3 regions of the Paraburkholderia sp. SOS3 genome follow, and region 3 is predicted to be linked to each of the others. Evidence: predicted binding sites of a transcription regulator. Region 3 holds the regulator's gene; each other region holds the start of a gene.

The links. The regulator LexA, encoded in region 3, represses DNA repair genes until DNA is damaged. The targets are predictions, from matches to a motif close to ACTGTATNNNNATACAGT.
Region 1: a site for LexA is predicted at 1,975-1,992, ahead of BTO02_RS15410 (ATP-dependent helicase). Genes of this name have one in related genera too.
Region 2: a site for LexA is predicted at 2,446-2,463, ahead of BTO02_RS15590 (PA0069 family radical SAM protein). Genes of this name have one in related genera too.

What each region holds. Positions count from the first base shown of each region.
Region 1 is NZ_CP018811.1:3,446,409-3,451,200, reverse strand. Features, by position in the region: gene BTO02_RS15430 (MATE family efflux transporter) at 1-311, opposite strand, end outside; gene BTO02_RS15425 (RNA-binding S4 domain-containing protein) at 530-748, opposite strand; gene BTO02_RS15420 (hypothetical protein) at 1,080-1,613, shown strand; gene BTO02_RS15415 (hypothetical protein) at 1,669-1,929, shown strand; gene BTO02_RS15410 (ATP-dependent helicase) at 2,085-4,262, shown strand; gene BTO02_RS15405 (DUF4088 family protein) at 4,334-4,792, opposite strand, start outside.
Region 2 is NZ_CP018811.1:3,484,970-3,489,761, reverse strand. Features, by position in the region: gene BTO02_RS15605 (acyl-CoA dehydrogenase) at 1-235, shown strand, start outside; gene BTO02_RS15600 (D-amino acid dehydrogenase) at 379-1,707, opposite strand; gene BTO02_RS15595 (Lrp/AsnC ligand binding domain-containing protein) at 1,875-2,363, shown strand; gene BTO02_RS15590 (PA0069 family radical SAM protein) at 2,578-3,702, shown strand; gene BTO02_RS15585 (NINE protein) at 3,745-4,212, opposite strand; gene rpsP (30S ribosomal protein S16) at 4,583-4,792, shown strand, end outside.
Region 3 is NZ_CP018811.1:2,882,016-2,886,807, forward strand. Features, by position in the region: gene cysW (sulfate ABC transporter permease subunit CysW) at 1-165, opposite strand, end outside; gene cysT (sulfate ABC transporter permease subunit CysT) at 162-1,067, opposite strand; gene BTO02_RS12875 (sulfate ABC transporter substrate-binding protein) at 1,206-2,252, opposite strand; gene lexA (transcriptional repressor LexA) at 2,618-3,268, shown strand; gene BTO02_RS34780 (hypothetical protein) at 3,370-3,720, shown strand; gene BTO02_RS12890 (DUF2939 domain-containing protein) at 3,972-4,649, shown strand; gene BTO02_RS12895 (universal stress protein) at 4,677-4,792, opposite strand, start outside.

The DNA of each region.
Region 1 (4,792 bases), 560 kb from region 3:
AAGCCGGTCCAGTAGATGTCCGGCACGCGCTCGTCGGCCTGTGCGCCGCGCGCGTGCGAGACGCTGACGCTGACCGACGTCAGCACCCCTTGCAGCAGCGTGACGACGACGAAGAACAGGTTCGCGCCGAGGCCGCCGGCGGCGAGCGCGTCGGGGCCGAGCGAGCCGAGCAGCACCGTGTCGGTGACGCTCATCGCCATCTGCGACAACTGCGCGATGGCGAGCGGCGCGGCGAGGCGCGCGGTGTCGGCGGCGTGACGCGTCAGCGACGGCGGCCCGGCAAGCGGGCGGGACAGACCGGATTGGGACATGACGGCAGCGTGGCGCGGCGCCGCATGCACGGCGCGCGCGGCATGTAATGTTTTTGTCAAAGCGAACAGCTTATTGCGTCGCGCGGCGGCTGTCGATCAGCACGCACGTTTATGGTGCGGATTTTTTGCGAAGCCGTGTGCCCGGGACGGCGCGGCCTCGATCGCGAACGTCGCGAACCGCCCGGTGCGCAATCGTCGCGCGCAAGCGATCGCGGCGCTCACGCTTCGTGGACCGCGATGCGCGTATCGCCGAGCAGCACGACCTGGCCCGCGCGGATCTTGCACGTTTTGCGCAGTTCGACCTGGTCGTCCACCTTCACCGCACCCGATGCGACGAGCACCTTGGCGGATCCGCCGCTGTCCGCGAGACCCGTGAGCTTCAGCAGATTGTGCAGTTCGACGTAATCGCCGGTCAGCGTGAAATCGAGGTTGGGCATGGCAGTTGCGGAAAAGGACCACGCATCTCGTGGCGGGACGACGCGCGATGAAGCGGAAAGGATTCGCATCATAAGCGAAAGCGTGCGGGGCGTCGCCCTGCGGCGTGAGCGGCGCGCGGATTTGTTCCGGGACTCGAAGACTTCGCCTGCGACCGGATGTTATGCAGTTGTCAGAAAATGAAACCGTTAGTAAAAGCGGCGGTTGATCAAGAACTTCACTCAGAAAAATGCTGTCGGTAGAAGAGCCTGCTGCATTTTGCATCGGGTCGAACAAGTGCCGGGTATGCGCCGAGGCGCTGCGCCCGGCCGACAACTTTCAGAGAGGATCGCCATGACCGAGCTTCGTTCGCTGCTGATCGGCAGCGCCATTGCCGCGCTGGCCACGACCGGTGCCGTCGCGCAGACCTCGAACCAGGGTAGCCCGCGCGTTACCGAGGTGAGTCAGCCGAACCGGGTTTATCAGGTGCCTGCGACGCCGCAAGGGCCGGCCCCCCAAGCGGCCCAGATCGCGCAGCAAAGCGCGCCGGCCACGATGCCGTCGGGCACGCCGCCGAATGCGCCCGCCACGGCGCCCGCCGCGCAGGGCGTGCAAATGCCCGCGCCGGCGCCGGCCGGCGTACCGCCGCGGCAGACGCTGACCGCCCCGACGTCGCCCGATCCGCTCGTGCAGAAGCGCGACGCCGACGCGCGCGCCAATGCCGAGTATCACGACGCGAAGAAGGCGTCGAAGGCGCAGTACAAGGAACAGCTGAAGAACGCGAAGATCAATCGCGCGGCGGACCGGCAGGCCGCCGCCAACCAGCTGAAGATCGATTCGCAATCGGGCAACGGCACGCAGGTGCCTGACGACGAGACCAAACACTGACTGAACGCGCGCTAGCCGCGCTTACCGATCACCTTGACTGAAGGAGGGATAGCAGATGACTCGATCGACCAACCGGTTGCTTGCCGCATTGATCGTGGGCAGCGTGTCGACGTTCGCCTTTGCGCAAACGTCGCACGATCCGGCCGCCGAGCCGGTGACGCACGCCGATAATAAGGCCGCGAAGGAACAGGCGAAGGCCAACAGGAAGGCTGCGGTGGCCCAGGCGAAGGCAGACAGGGAAAAGGCCGACGCGCAGTCGGATGCCGATAAGGCCGCGGCGGATGCGCGCGTGAAGGACGCGAAGAAGCAGGAGTGACAGGCGGCGGCGTGCGTGCCGAAAAAAGGGCGCTTGTCGCCGTACATTGTATGGATATACAGTATGCGTCGCCCTGACTTCGTTTCCGTTCGCACGCCGTGCCTTCCCCCGCCGCTTCCACGTCCGAATCCGTCTTTGCCGCCTCCAGCGTCGATATGCCCGGCGCTTGTGCGTCGTGTGCCGGCGCATCGGGCGCCGACGCCTGGCTCGCCAGACTCAATGACGAACAGCGCGCCGCCGTCGAATACGGCGCCGACGACGCCACGCGCGCGCCCGGCGCGCTGCTCGTTATCGCGGGCGCGGGCTCCGGCAAGACCAGCACGCTTGCGCACCGCGTCGCGTATCTGGTCGTCAAGGGCGCGGACCCGCGCCGCATTCTGCTGTTGACGTTTTCGCGCCGCGCCGCCCTCGAGATGACGCACCGCGTCACGCGCATCGCCGGCGACGCGCTCGGCGCGCGCGCGGCGCTCGCCCAGGGTTTGACGTGGTCGGGCACATTCCACAGCGTCGGCGCGCGTTTGCTGCGCGAATACGCGGATCTGATCGGCCTCGCGCCGACCTTCACGATCAACGATCGCGAAGACTCGGCCGACCTGATGAACCTCGTGCGCCACGAACTGGGCTTTTCGGGAAAGGAGCGCCGGTTCCCGTCGAAGTCGACCTGCTTTGCGATCTATTCGCGCGTCGTCAATACGGGTGCATCGCTCGGCGACGTGCTGAACAGCACTTTTCCGTGGTGCCGCGAATGGGAAGCCGATTTGCGCGTGCTGTTTGCCGCGTACGTCGACGCGAAACAGAAGCAAGGCGTGCTCGACTACGACGATCTGCTGCTCTACTGGTCGCATATGGCGGCCGAGCCGTCGATCGCGGCCGATCTGTCGAGCCGCTTCGACCATGTGCTCGTCGACGAATATCAGGACACCAACCGGTTGCAGGCGTCGATCCTGCTCGCGCTGAAGCCCGATGGCCGCGGGCTGACCGTCGTCGGTGACGACGCGCAGTCGATCTATTCGTTTCGCGGCGCGACCGTGCGCAACATCCTCGATTTCCCGGCGCACTTCGACCCGCCGGCAAAGCAGGTCACGCTCGAGCGCAACTACCGTTCAACGCAGCCCATTCTCACGGCGTCCAATGCGGTCATCGGCCTCGCGTCGGAGCGCTTTACGAAGAACTTGTGGACCGACAAGGCATCGGCGCAGCGGCCGCGCCTCGTGACGGTCGCCGACGATGCCGCGCAGGCGCGTTATGTCGTCGAACAGGTGCTGGCCGCGCGCGAAGCCGGCGTCAGGCTGAAGTCGCAGGCGGTGCTGTTTCGCGCCGCGCACCATAGCGCCGCGCTCGAGGTCGAGCTGACCCGGCGCAACATTCCGTTCGTCAAGTTCGGCGGACTCAAGTTTCTCGACTCGATACACGTGAAGGACGTGCTCGCGGTGCTGCGCTGGGCGGAGAATCCGCGCGACCGGGTGGCGGGTTTTCGCGTCGTTCAGTTGCTGCCGGGCGTGGGGCCGGCAACGGCGGCGCGGGTGCTGGACGTGGCGGTTGGGGCCCCGCCGGCCGGCGTCTCGGCGGCTGGCAACTCTGCGGTGGGCAACTCGGCCCCTGTAGCGGCGCGCACCGCCACGGCTCAAACACTCGCCAGCTTCGTGCCGCCGCCGCGCGCGCAGGAAGACTGGCCATCGTTCGTCGCACTGATGTCGACGCTGAACGAACGCAAGTCGGTGTGGCCCGCCGAATTCGAGTTGATCCGCCGCTGGTACGAGCCGCACCTCGAGCGCAATCACGAAGACGCGATCGTGCGTCACGCGGACCTGCTGCAAATGGAAAGCATCGCCGGCACCTATGCGTCGCGCGAACGGTTTCTGACCGAACTGACGCTCGATCCGCCCGATGCGACGAGCGGCGAGTCCGGCGTGCCGCTGCTCGACGAGGACTACCTGATCCTGTCGACCATTCACTCCGCCAAAGGCCAGGAATGGCGCAATGTATTCGTGCTCAACGGCGTCGACGGCTGCATTCCGTCGGACCTCGCCACCGGCAGCGACGAAGAGATCGACGAGGAGCGGCGTCTGCTGTATGTCGCAATGACGCGCGCGAAGGAAGATCTGCATATCGTCGTGCCGCAGCGCTTCTACGTGCACAACCAGACCCATCTGGGCGACCGGCACGTATGGGCATCGCGTACGCGGTTTATTCCGGTGGACCTGCTGCCGCTGTTCGACGCCTACGCGTGGCCGCCCGTGGCGGTGCCCGCTGCGCCGACCGCGGCAGGGCTGGCGGCTGCCGCGCAAGCCAAAGTGGAAATTGCCGCGAAGCTCAGGAAGATGTGGGAATGAGCGGGTCTCGAGCAGGCGCCCCGGTGTGATCGCGCAAGTGGCTGCGGGCGAGGACCGGAGCGTGCTCCACTTTAGCGCGGCTGCCGCTGCTGCTGTTGCTGTTGCGGCGACTGAGGCCGCGGTGCCGGCATAAAGAAGTTGCGCAGCCACGCGGCGAGCCGCGTGAACACGTCGTATGGCTCTTCGACGAAAATCTCCGGCTTCAGCAGCCGCAGGTATTCCATGATCTGCTGCGCTTCCTGCTTCTGAAACGAGCCGTGCGTAATGCCGAGGCGCAACAGGCCGCGCAGCTCGCCGAGCTTTTCGCGCGCGGTGCTGCCAAAGCTCGTCTCGCAGGCGACCTTTGCTTCGTACACGCGCTGGCGCAGCGATTCCGCGAGCCGCCACGCGGGCGTCTGCATCGATTCTTCAACGGTCTGAATGTCCTGGGCCGCCGACTTGATCTGCGCGGCGAGCGGATCGACGAGATTGGGGCTGCATTGCGCCTCGTTGACGATCGCCGTCGCCCATTCGCGGCATTGCTTCGCGAG
Region 2 (4,792 bases), 600 kb from region 3:
CAGCGTGCCGTATCTGAAACTCGCGGGCATCGTGCTCGGCGGCTGGCAGATGGCGCGTGCGATGCTCGTCGCCGCACGCAAGCGCGACGAAGATTCCTCGTTCTTCGAGGCGAAGATCGCCACCGCGCAGTTCTATGCCGAGCATGTGTTGCCGCAGGCAGCGGCGCTCGAAACGTCGATCGTCAGCGCGCGAGGCGGCGAGGGTGTGCTCGGGCTTTCAGCCGATCAGTTCTGATCGGAAGTGGGCGTGGCTGCCCGCGCGGCAACGGGCCAGGCTGACAAAAAGACGGCGTCTCGCATGCAAACGAGGTGCCGTCTTTTCATTGCGCTTGCGCGGCCGGCCGCGCAAACGAAGCGCTGCGCGTGTCGTCGCGCCGCTTACGCGTAAGCCGGGCGCGGCGTGCTGCCGAACTCGCGCGCGTAGCGATGCACGGAAAGATCGTTTGACTGGATCGCAGGCTTGCGGCCCGAAATCAGATCGGCAAGCAATTGGCCTGAACCGCAGGACATGGTCCAGCCGAGCGTGCCGTGACCGGTGTTCGTGAACAGGTTCGAAATCGGCGTGCGGCCGACGATCGGCGTGCCGTCCGGCGTCATCGGGCGCAGGCCGGTCCAGAACGTCGCCTTCGAGGTGTCGCCGCCGCCGGGGAACAGGTCGTTCACGCACATCTCGAGCGTTTCGCGGCGCGCGTTCCTGAGCTGCTTGTCGAAGCCGACGATCTCGGCCATGCCGCCGACGCGGATCCGGTCGTCGAAACGCGTGATCGCGATCTTGTACGTTTCGTCGAGCACGGTCGACACCGGAGCGGCCGCGGCATCGACGACGGGCGCGGTGATCGAATAGCCCTTCAGCGGATAGACAGGAAGCTTGATCAGATTGGCGAGGAACTGCGTCGAGTAAGAGCCTAGCGCGACGACGAACGCGTCGGCATGCACGGTTTGCGTGCCGCATTTCACGCCGCCGATGCGGCCGCCGTCCATCAGCAGCGCGTCGATCGGCGTGTTGAAACGAAAGCGCACGCCGATCTGTTCGGCGAGCGCGGCAAGGCGCGTGGTGAACAACTGGCAGTCGCCCGTTTCGTCGCCGGGCAGGCGCAGGCCGCCGGTCAGCTTGTGCGCGGTGGCGGCGAGCGCCGGCTCGGCGCGCGCGAGATCGGACGGCATCAGCAGTTCGTACGGGACGTTCGCTTCTTCGAGCACCGCGACGTCCTTGGCCGCGCCGTCGAGCTGTTGTTGCGTGCGGAACAGTTGCAGTGTGCCGCCGGTGCGGCCTTCGTAGCGGATGCCCGTCTCGGCGCGCAGCGCCTGCAGGCAATCGCGGCTGTATTCGGCGAGGCGCACCATGCGCGACTTGTTGAGCGCATAGCGCTCGGACGTGCAGTTGCGCAGCATCTGCCACATCCATTGCAGCTGGAATGGCGTGCCGTCCAGACGGATGGCGAGCGGCGCGTGCTTCTGGAACATCCACTTGACGGCTTTCATCGGCACACCGGGCGCGGCCCACGGCGACGCATAGCCGGGCGAGATCTGCCCCGCATTGGCAAAGCTCGTTTCGAGCGCCGGGCCCGCTTCGCGATCGATCACCGTGACCTCGTGGCCCGCGCGGGCAAGATAATAAGCACTCGTCACGCCGACGACGCCGCTGCCTAAGACGACTACACGCATTGCTCGACTCCCAGTAGTTTTCGAGGCACGCCGCGTCTTCATGCTGTGTGTCGATTCGCTGATTCGCCCGAAATTCAGGCTGACAGCGGAATAACAAGGTGACACGCGGAGTGTCCAGTGTTAACCGCTATACTATTAACGTCGATGCAGGTTTTGTTATCGTATTTTTTCGAATTTCAGTAATAAACAGACGTCAAGAGACCTTAGCGATGAGAACGCAGCGTCAGCCGGTCCGCGCGCTCGACAAGATCGATCGCAAGATTCTGAAAGTGTTGCAGCTTGACGGCCGCATCGCGATGAAGGATCTGGCCGAACAGGTGGGGCTGTCGGTCACGCCATGCATCGAGCGCGTCAAGCGCATGGAGCGCGACGGCGTGATCACCGGGTATTTCGCGCGGGTCAATCCTGCGGAACTCGGCGCGGCGCTGCTCGTATTCGTCGAAATCACGCTCGATCACAAAAGCGGCAACATGTTCGATCAGTTCCGGCGCGAGGTGCAGAAGATTCCGGAAGTGCTCGAATGCCACCTCGTGTCGGGCGACTTCGACTATCTGATCAAGGCGCGCATCGGCGAAATGGCCGACTACCGGAAGCTGCTCGGCGACATTCTGCTGCAACTGCCCGGCGCGGTGCAGTCGAAAAGCTATGTGGTGATGGAGGAGATCAAGGAGACGCTGACGATTGCCGTGGGCGATTGATCGATTGATCGGCTCAGCCGGGCCCCTTGCTTGCCGGTTCGATTGGCGGTGCGTGTGTGGTTGCTCGACAAACAGCGTAAACACTGTATATTTATACAGGTATTCGCGCGCTATTTGACGTACACCTGTGAACAACGCCGACCCCGATTCTTATCCTTCGCACGCCGCTGCTGGCGCTTCGTCTGAGGTCTCTTCGTCCGATGCTTCGGGCGATCTGTCGTATGAATATCCGGTTGCGCCGCCGGTGCCGCGCAAGGGCCGCGGCGCAGTGACGAATCTGCAAGGCCGCTACGAAGTGGATCAGCGCGAAGCCGTCGACGACGGCTGGACCGCGTATGCCGAGCGAAGAGAGGAGGACGAAGCTCCGGCGCTGCGCACTCACGTGTTCGACGAATACGCGAAGACCATCCTCACACGTAACGCGTCGCCCGATATCCCGTTCAGCGTGTCGCTCAATCCGTATCGCGGCTGCGAGCACGGCTGCATCTATTGTTTCGCACGTCCGACGCACGCGTATCTCGGGTTGTCACCGGGGCTCGATTTCGAAAGCCGGATCTACGCGAAGGTCAATGCGCCGGAACTGCTCGCGCGCGAGCTTTCGAAGAAGAACTATGTGCCGGAACCGATCGCGCTCGGCGTCAATACCGACGCGTGGCAACCGGTCGAGCGCGATCTGCGGTTGACGCGGCGCGTCATCGAGGTGCTGCACGAGCGTCATCATCCGTTTGCGGCCATCACGAAGTCGTCGCTGATCGAGCGCGAACTCGATCTGCTCGCGCCGATGGCCGAGCGCGGCCAGGTGATGGCCGCAATCACGATCACGACGCTCGATGCCGATATCGCGCGCACGCTTGAACCGCGCGCAGCAACCCCTTCGCGGCGTCTGCGCACGATTCGCACGCTCGTCGACGCCGGCGTGCCGGTCGGCGTGAGCATCGCGCCGATCATTCCGTTCGTCACCGAACCCGATATGGAACGCGTGCTCGAAGCGTGCGCCGAAGCGGGCGCAACGAGCGCGAGCTATATCGTGTTGCGTTTGCCCTGGGAAGTCGCGCCGCTCTTCAAGGACTGGCTCGCCGCGCATTTCCCGGACCGCGCGGATCGCGTGATGAGCCGTGTGCGCGATATGCGCGGCGGCAAGGACTACGATTCGTCGTTTGCGCACCGGATGAAAGGCGAGGGGCTGTGGGCCGATTTGCTGAAGCAGCGTTTTGCGAACGCGACGCGGCGCTTGGGGCTGAATGCGCGGCAGCACGGCATTCTCGATATGTCGCAGTTTCGCCGGGTCGAGCCGCCGCCGCGGCCGGCGGGCGATGACGGACAACTCGATCTGTTCTAGGCGAGGGCGGGTGGGGCGGCTAAGGCGGCTAAGGCGCGGCGACTATTGCGAAATCGACTTCGCGGCGTCGACCTGCGATTCGAAGTAGGTCTGAAACGTTATTGCGAGGCCTGTCATCAGCAGGAACGCACCGACCAGCAGCGAAAAGATCACGACGAAGACGACCGTCCAGCCGGACTCGCTGTCGCGCCCGGTGTGCGCATTGAACTGCGCATCCCATTTCTCGTCGGGGCGCAGTCCGTAGACGATCGCCGCCAGAAACGCGGCAAGCAGCGAGATCGCGCCCGGCACGACGAGCACCCAGCCGGGTATCGATGCACGTTCGGTCGCCATCAGCAGCAGGACGCCCGGTATGCCGATCAGCGTGCCGATAATGTGGGCCCAGCCGAACAGGTCGCGCGCGCCGTACAGATAGAAACGGTGCGCGCCGAGCGAGCCGAAGAAAAACGCGAGCGCGGCGGTCAGGGTTTTGGAACGAAAACGCGCGGGATGCGAAGCAGCAGTCGACATGAAAGTAAGCGGCAAGGTGACGGGCGGCGCGGCCCGAGAACGGATCAGCAAGCGCGTGGAGCGCCGACGCGCATTCTACGCCGCGCGCCTCGTGCCGGTCAGGTGGCGTGGTGACGCGGCCCGAACCGGCAGCAGGCCCCGACGTCGTAGGCTTGCGCACCGTGGGCCTCGCCATGAGACCGTCGGCAGACCTTCGACGTGCCCGCTGGGCGGCCGCGCAGGCGTCCCTCTGCCGATCGCGTTGTTATTCCGCACCGGCCAATCGCGCGGCGTGCTCGGTTTGTGCCGGTAAGTGTTTGTTATGGCTTTGCTTTCCGGCTATAATCGCGTGTTTCAGTAGTTCCGAACCCGGTTTTCAAGGACTTTAAGTATGGTCATCATCCGCTTGGCTCGTGGCGGCTCGAAGAAGCGCCCGTTCTACAACATCGTCGCTACCGACTCGCGTAACCGCCGTGACGGCCGTTTCATCGAGCGCATCGGTTTCTACAACCCGGTCGCAACGAAGGGCGAAGCACTGCGCATCGCGCAAGACCGCCTGACCCACTGGCAAAGCGTGGGCGCGCAACTGTCGGAAACGGTG
Region 3 (4,792 bases):
GAACACCGCGGCCAGCGGCACGACGAGAAACAGCACGAGAAACAGCAACGCGACAGTAGTCAGAATCCAGCGGACCGCGCGCGGCTCGGTAACCGGACTGTCGGCGCGCGCGGCTTTCGAGGCCGTACGACGCGTGTTCGACAGCACGACGGAGTCGTCGCTCATCGCGCACCTCCGTCGTGCGCCGTGGCTGCCGGCAGATGGCCCGCGGCCGGCACCGGTGCCGATGCGCTGCGGCTCGTACGGCGCTGCAAATACCACTGCAGCGTATTGATCAACAGCAGCATGATGAACGACACCACCAGCATCACGACCGCGATCGCCGTCGCGCCCGGATAGTCGTACTGCTCGAGCTTCGTGATGATCAGCAGCGACGTGATCTCCGACTTCATCGGCACATTGCCCGCGATAAAAATCACCGAGCCGTATTCGCCGAGCGCGCGCGCGAAAGCGAGCGCGAAGCCGGTCAGCAGCGCCGGAAACACGGCCGGCAGGATCACGCGCCGGAAGGTCAGCCAGCGCGATGCGCCGAGGCACGCGGCCGCTTCCTCCTGCTCGCGTTCGAACTCCTCGAGCACGGGCTGCACCGTGCGCACGACGAACGGCAAGCCGATAAACGTCAGCGCGACGAGCACGCCGAGCGGCGTGAACGCGATCTTGAGGCCGAGCGGCTCCAGAAACCGGCCGATCCAGCCGTTGCCCGCATAGACGGCCGCAAGCGAGATGCCGGCCACCGAGGTCGGCAGCGCGAACGGCAGATCGACGATCGCATCGACGACGCGCTTGAACGGAAACGTATAGCGTGTGAGCACCCACGCGACGAGAAAACCGAACACGGCGTTGATCAATGCGCCGCCGAGCGCCGCGGAAAACGTGAGCCGGTATGACGCGAGCACGCGCGGCGAACCGACCGCGCGCACGAACTGGCTCCAGTCGAGCGTTGCGGTTTTGAGGAACGTGGACGCAAGCGGGATCAGCACCACGAGGCTCAGATACGCCACCGTGATACCGAGCGTCAGGCCGAAGCCCGGCAACGCACTCGGCTTGCGGAAGGTCAACGTCGTCATGCTGGGTACTCTTTCAAAAGTCTTGCGCGGGTCGCTGTCATGCACAGTGCGCGCACTGCGCAACAGGCACTTCGGTTACACGCTCAAAAGTGCGCCCGAAGGCGCGCTTGCCTGACTGCATCCGCCGCAGCGCGAGTACTACTGCGGCGAGTAAATCGAATCGAACACGCCGCCGTCGGCAAAGTGCGTCTTCTGCGCGTTCGTCCAGCCGCCGAACGTATCGTCGACCGTGTAGAGCTTAAGCTTCGGAAACTTTTCGGTCAGCGCCGCAGGCACCTTGTTCGAACGCGGACGGTAGAAGTTCTTTGCGGCGATCTCCTGCCCCTCTTCGCTGTACAGGAACTTCAGATACGCTTCGGCGAGTTTGCGCGTGCCATGGCGGTCCACGACCTTGTCGACCACCGCGACGGGCGGCTCCGCGAGAATGCTGACCGACGGCACCACGATCTCGAACTTGTCCGGTCCGAACTCCTTGATCGACAGGAACGCCTCGTTCTCCCATGCGATCAGCACGTCGCCGATACCGCGTTGCACGAAGCTCGTCGTCGCGCCGCGCGCGCCGGAATCGAGCACGCCCGCGTTCCTGTAGAGCTTCGACACGAACGCCTTCGCCGTCTGCTCGCTGCCGCCGGGCTGATGCAGCGCATACGCCCATGCAGCCAGATAGTTCCAGCGTGCGCCGCCCGACGTCTTCGGGTTCGGCGTCACGATCGCGATGCCCGGCTTCACCAGATCGTCCCAGTCCTTGATGTGTTTCGGGTTGCCCTTGCGCACGAGAAATACGATCGTCGACGTGTACGGCGAGGCGTTATCGGGCAAGCGCTTCTGCCAGTCTTTATCGACGAGACCCTTGTTCGCGAGCGCGTCGATGTCGTAGGCGAGCGCGAGCGTCACGACGTCGGCCTGCAACCCGTCGAGCACCGAGCGCGCCTGTGCACCCGAGCCGCCATGCGACTGCCTGAAGGTGATCGACTCGCCGGTCTGCGCCTTCCATTGCTTGCCGAATGCCGCATTGATGTCCTGGTACAGTTCGCGCGTCGGGTCGTACGACACATTGAGCAACGTCGTATCAGCATGCGCCTGTGCGGCCAGTCCGAGCACCGCAGCCGCACCGATGGCCAGAGAAGCGAAGAATTGCTTCGCGCGCACCGTCGAGCGCCATGTCGTCTCCCGCCGTGCCGCCATGTTTGGCGTCGACGTTTTCTTGCGCTCAGACGCGCTTTCTGCGAACCCCGTAGTGCGATCGTTCATTGATGTTTTCTCCGCTCGCCGCTGTTTCCCGATCCCGCGAATTGCTTACTCCGCCGGGCCTCATATCGATTTGAGGCCAGTCTATCCGCGGCGCTTCATCATTAAAAATAATGTTTCTTCATTTTTTAATACGCAAAAGTGGTAACGCCGGCCCGACACGGCGTTCGGACGGAAATTCCGAAGTGAAGAAAGATAGGGCTTGTCGACGAGGGGATCGGGAGCCGAACTTAAAGTAAAGCTTGAAAAGCGCCGGATACTGTATAAAAATACAGTCACCTGTTCATCCATACAGTGGCGCCATGACCAAACTCACCGCACGACAGCAGCAGGTTTTCGATCTGATCCGCCGCGCGATCGAGCGCACGGGCTTTCCGCCCACGCGCGCCGAGATCGCGGCCGAATTGGGCTTCAGTTCGGCCAACTCGGCGGAAGAGCATCTGCGGGCGCTCGCTCGCAAAGGCGTGATCGAACTCGCGGCCGGCGCGTCGCGCGGCATCCGGCTGCTGGCCGGACAAGACGACGCGCCTCATCAGTTCACGCTGCCGCATGCGGCGCTCATGCAGCTGTCGCTGCCGCTCGTCGGCCGCGTCGCAGCCGGCAGCCCGATCCTCGCGCAGGAGCACATCGCGCAGCACTATGCGTGCGACCCGGCGCTGTTCTCGAGCAAGCCCGATTACCTGTTGAAAGTGCGCGGCCTGTCGATGCGCGACGCGGGCATTCTCGACGGCGATCTGCTCGCGGTGCAAAAGCGCAGCGAAGCAAAAGACGGCCAGATCATCATTGCGCGCCTTGGCGACGACGTCACGGTCAAGCGCTTGAAGCGACGGCCGAACGGCATCGAACTGATCGCCGAAAACCCCGATTACGAAAACATCTTCGTCGAGGCCGGCAGCGCGGATTTCGCGCTCGAAGGCATCGCGGTCGGCCTGATCCGGCCAGGTGAATTCTGATTTCCCGCTGATTTAGCGCCGAGTGTTAGCGGATTTCCGTTCAGTTTCGGCTCGGTTTCAGCTCAGTTTCGCTCAGTTTCAGATACCGTCTGGAGAGATTCATGGAACGCCTTGCCCGCTTGCTGCCCTTCCGTCAGTTCGGCCGTCTGCGCCACCTGCGCAACCTCGTGCCATGCGCCGTGCTCGATGCGATGCATGTGCCGCGTACCGGCTCGCTGTTCGATTTCGAAGAGCATGAGCGGTCGATGGTCGAAGCCGACGCGTCGTTGCCGTCGTCGCTCCCCGCGTTTGCACGCGTCTCGCTGAACGCCGCGCTCAACGCCGAGCCCGCACGCCGCGCGCCGGTGCGCGTCTATCACGGGCCGTCGCGGCTCATCATGGTCGGCACCGTCGATGCCGTGTGCAGCATGATCGACCGCTGCATCGCCGAGGAGCACGCGCAAGCGGCGTGAGCGCGCCCGTTCATCGCGAACGTGCATATCGCGAAGGTGCATGTCTCGGCGCATGTCGCCAACGCGCATGTCGCCAACGCGCATGTCGAGAACGGCCGAGGCGCGATGAAGTACATAAGATTGCGGGATCGTTTCAGCGAGAATGGGGTCCACGGTAAACCACCCCATTCACCATGAAAGGAACGTTCCGCACGATGATGGTTCGCACAAGCTGCGCGCAACGCGCGATAAATGACCGCATCGGTGGCCACATGAATCACAAGATGACCGGCAGCGTCAGGCGGTCCGTGCTGGTCACGGTCGTTGTCATCGTTGTGCTGATCGCGCTGGCCTTCGCGTATGCATCGCCGTATATCGCACTCAACCGCCTGAAACGCGCAGCCGACGCGCGCGATGCGGCAACAGTCAACGAATACGTCGATTTCCCGGCGCTTCGCGAGAGTCTCAAGGAACAGCTCGGGGGCTTGCTAAGACGCAGAATCGGCGCGGAAAGTCACGGCAATCCGCTCGCCGCGCTGGGCGCCATGATCGGTGTCGCGTTGATCGGGCCGCTCGTCGACGCGTATGCGACGCCGGACGGCGTCGCCGCGCTGCTCAACGGAATGCCGCCACGCGGCGAACCGGGCGAGCGCCCGCCTGCGCCGCCGGACGCGTCGGCTTCGTCGTCCGATTCGTCGTCTGATTCGTCGTCAAACGGTGGCAACCCCGCTGCTGCGCGCTCTGCTCCACCCGTATCACCGGCACCGACAGCATCGGCCGCGAACGGCTCGAAGCCGCCTCAGCCTCCGCAAACCACAGCCGGATATCGCGGCGTCAACGAGTTCGTCGTCACGTATCGGCACGGTGTCGGCGACACGCGCTATGCCGCGATTTTCCATCGCGAAGGGCTTTTCACGTGGAAGCTTGCGGCAGTCGATCTCGGCGAGTAGGCAGCGCCGGTTCTGCCGGCTAGAGCCTCATGCCGCGGCCGACTGCTCCTCGCCTGGCGACGAACACGCAACGAGAATGCTGCACGACACGCGATCGAGTAGCGGCGTGTTGCCCGCGCCCATCCACCATCGCGAGAGTCCAT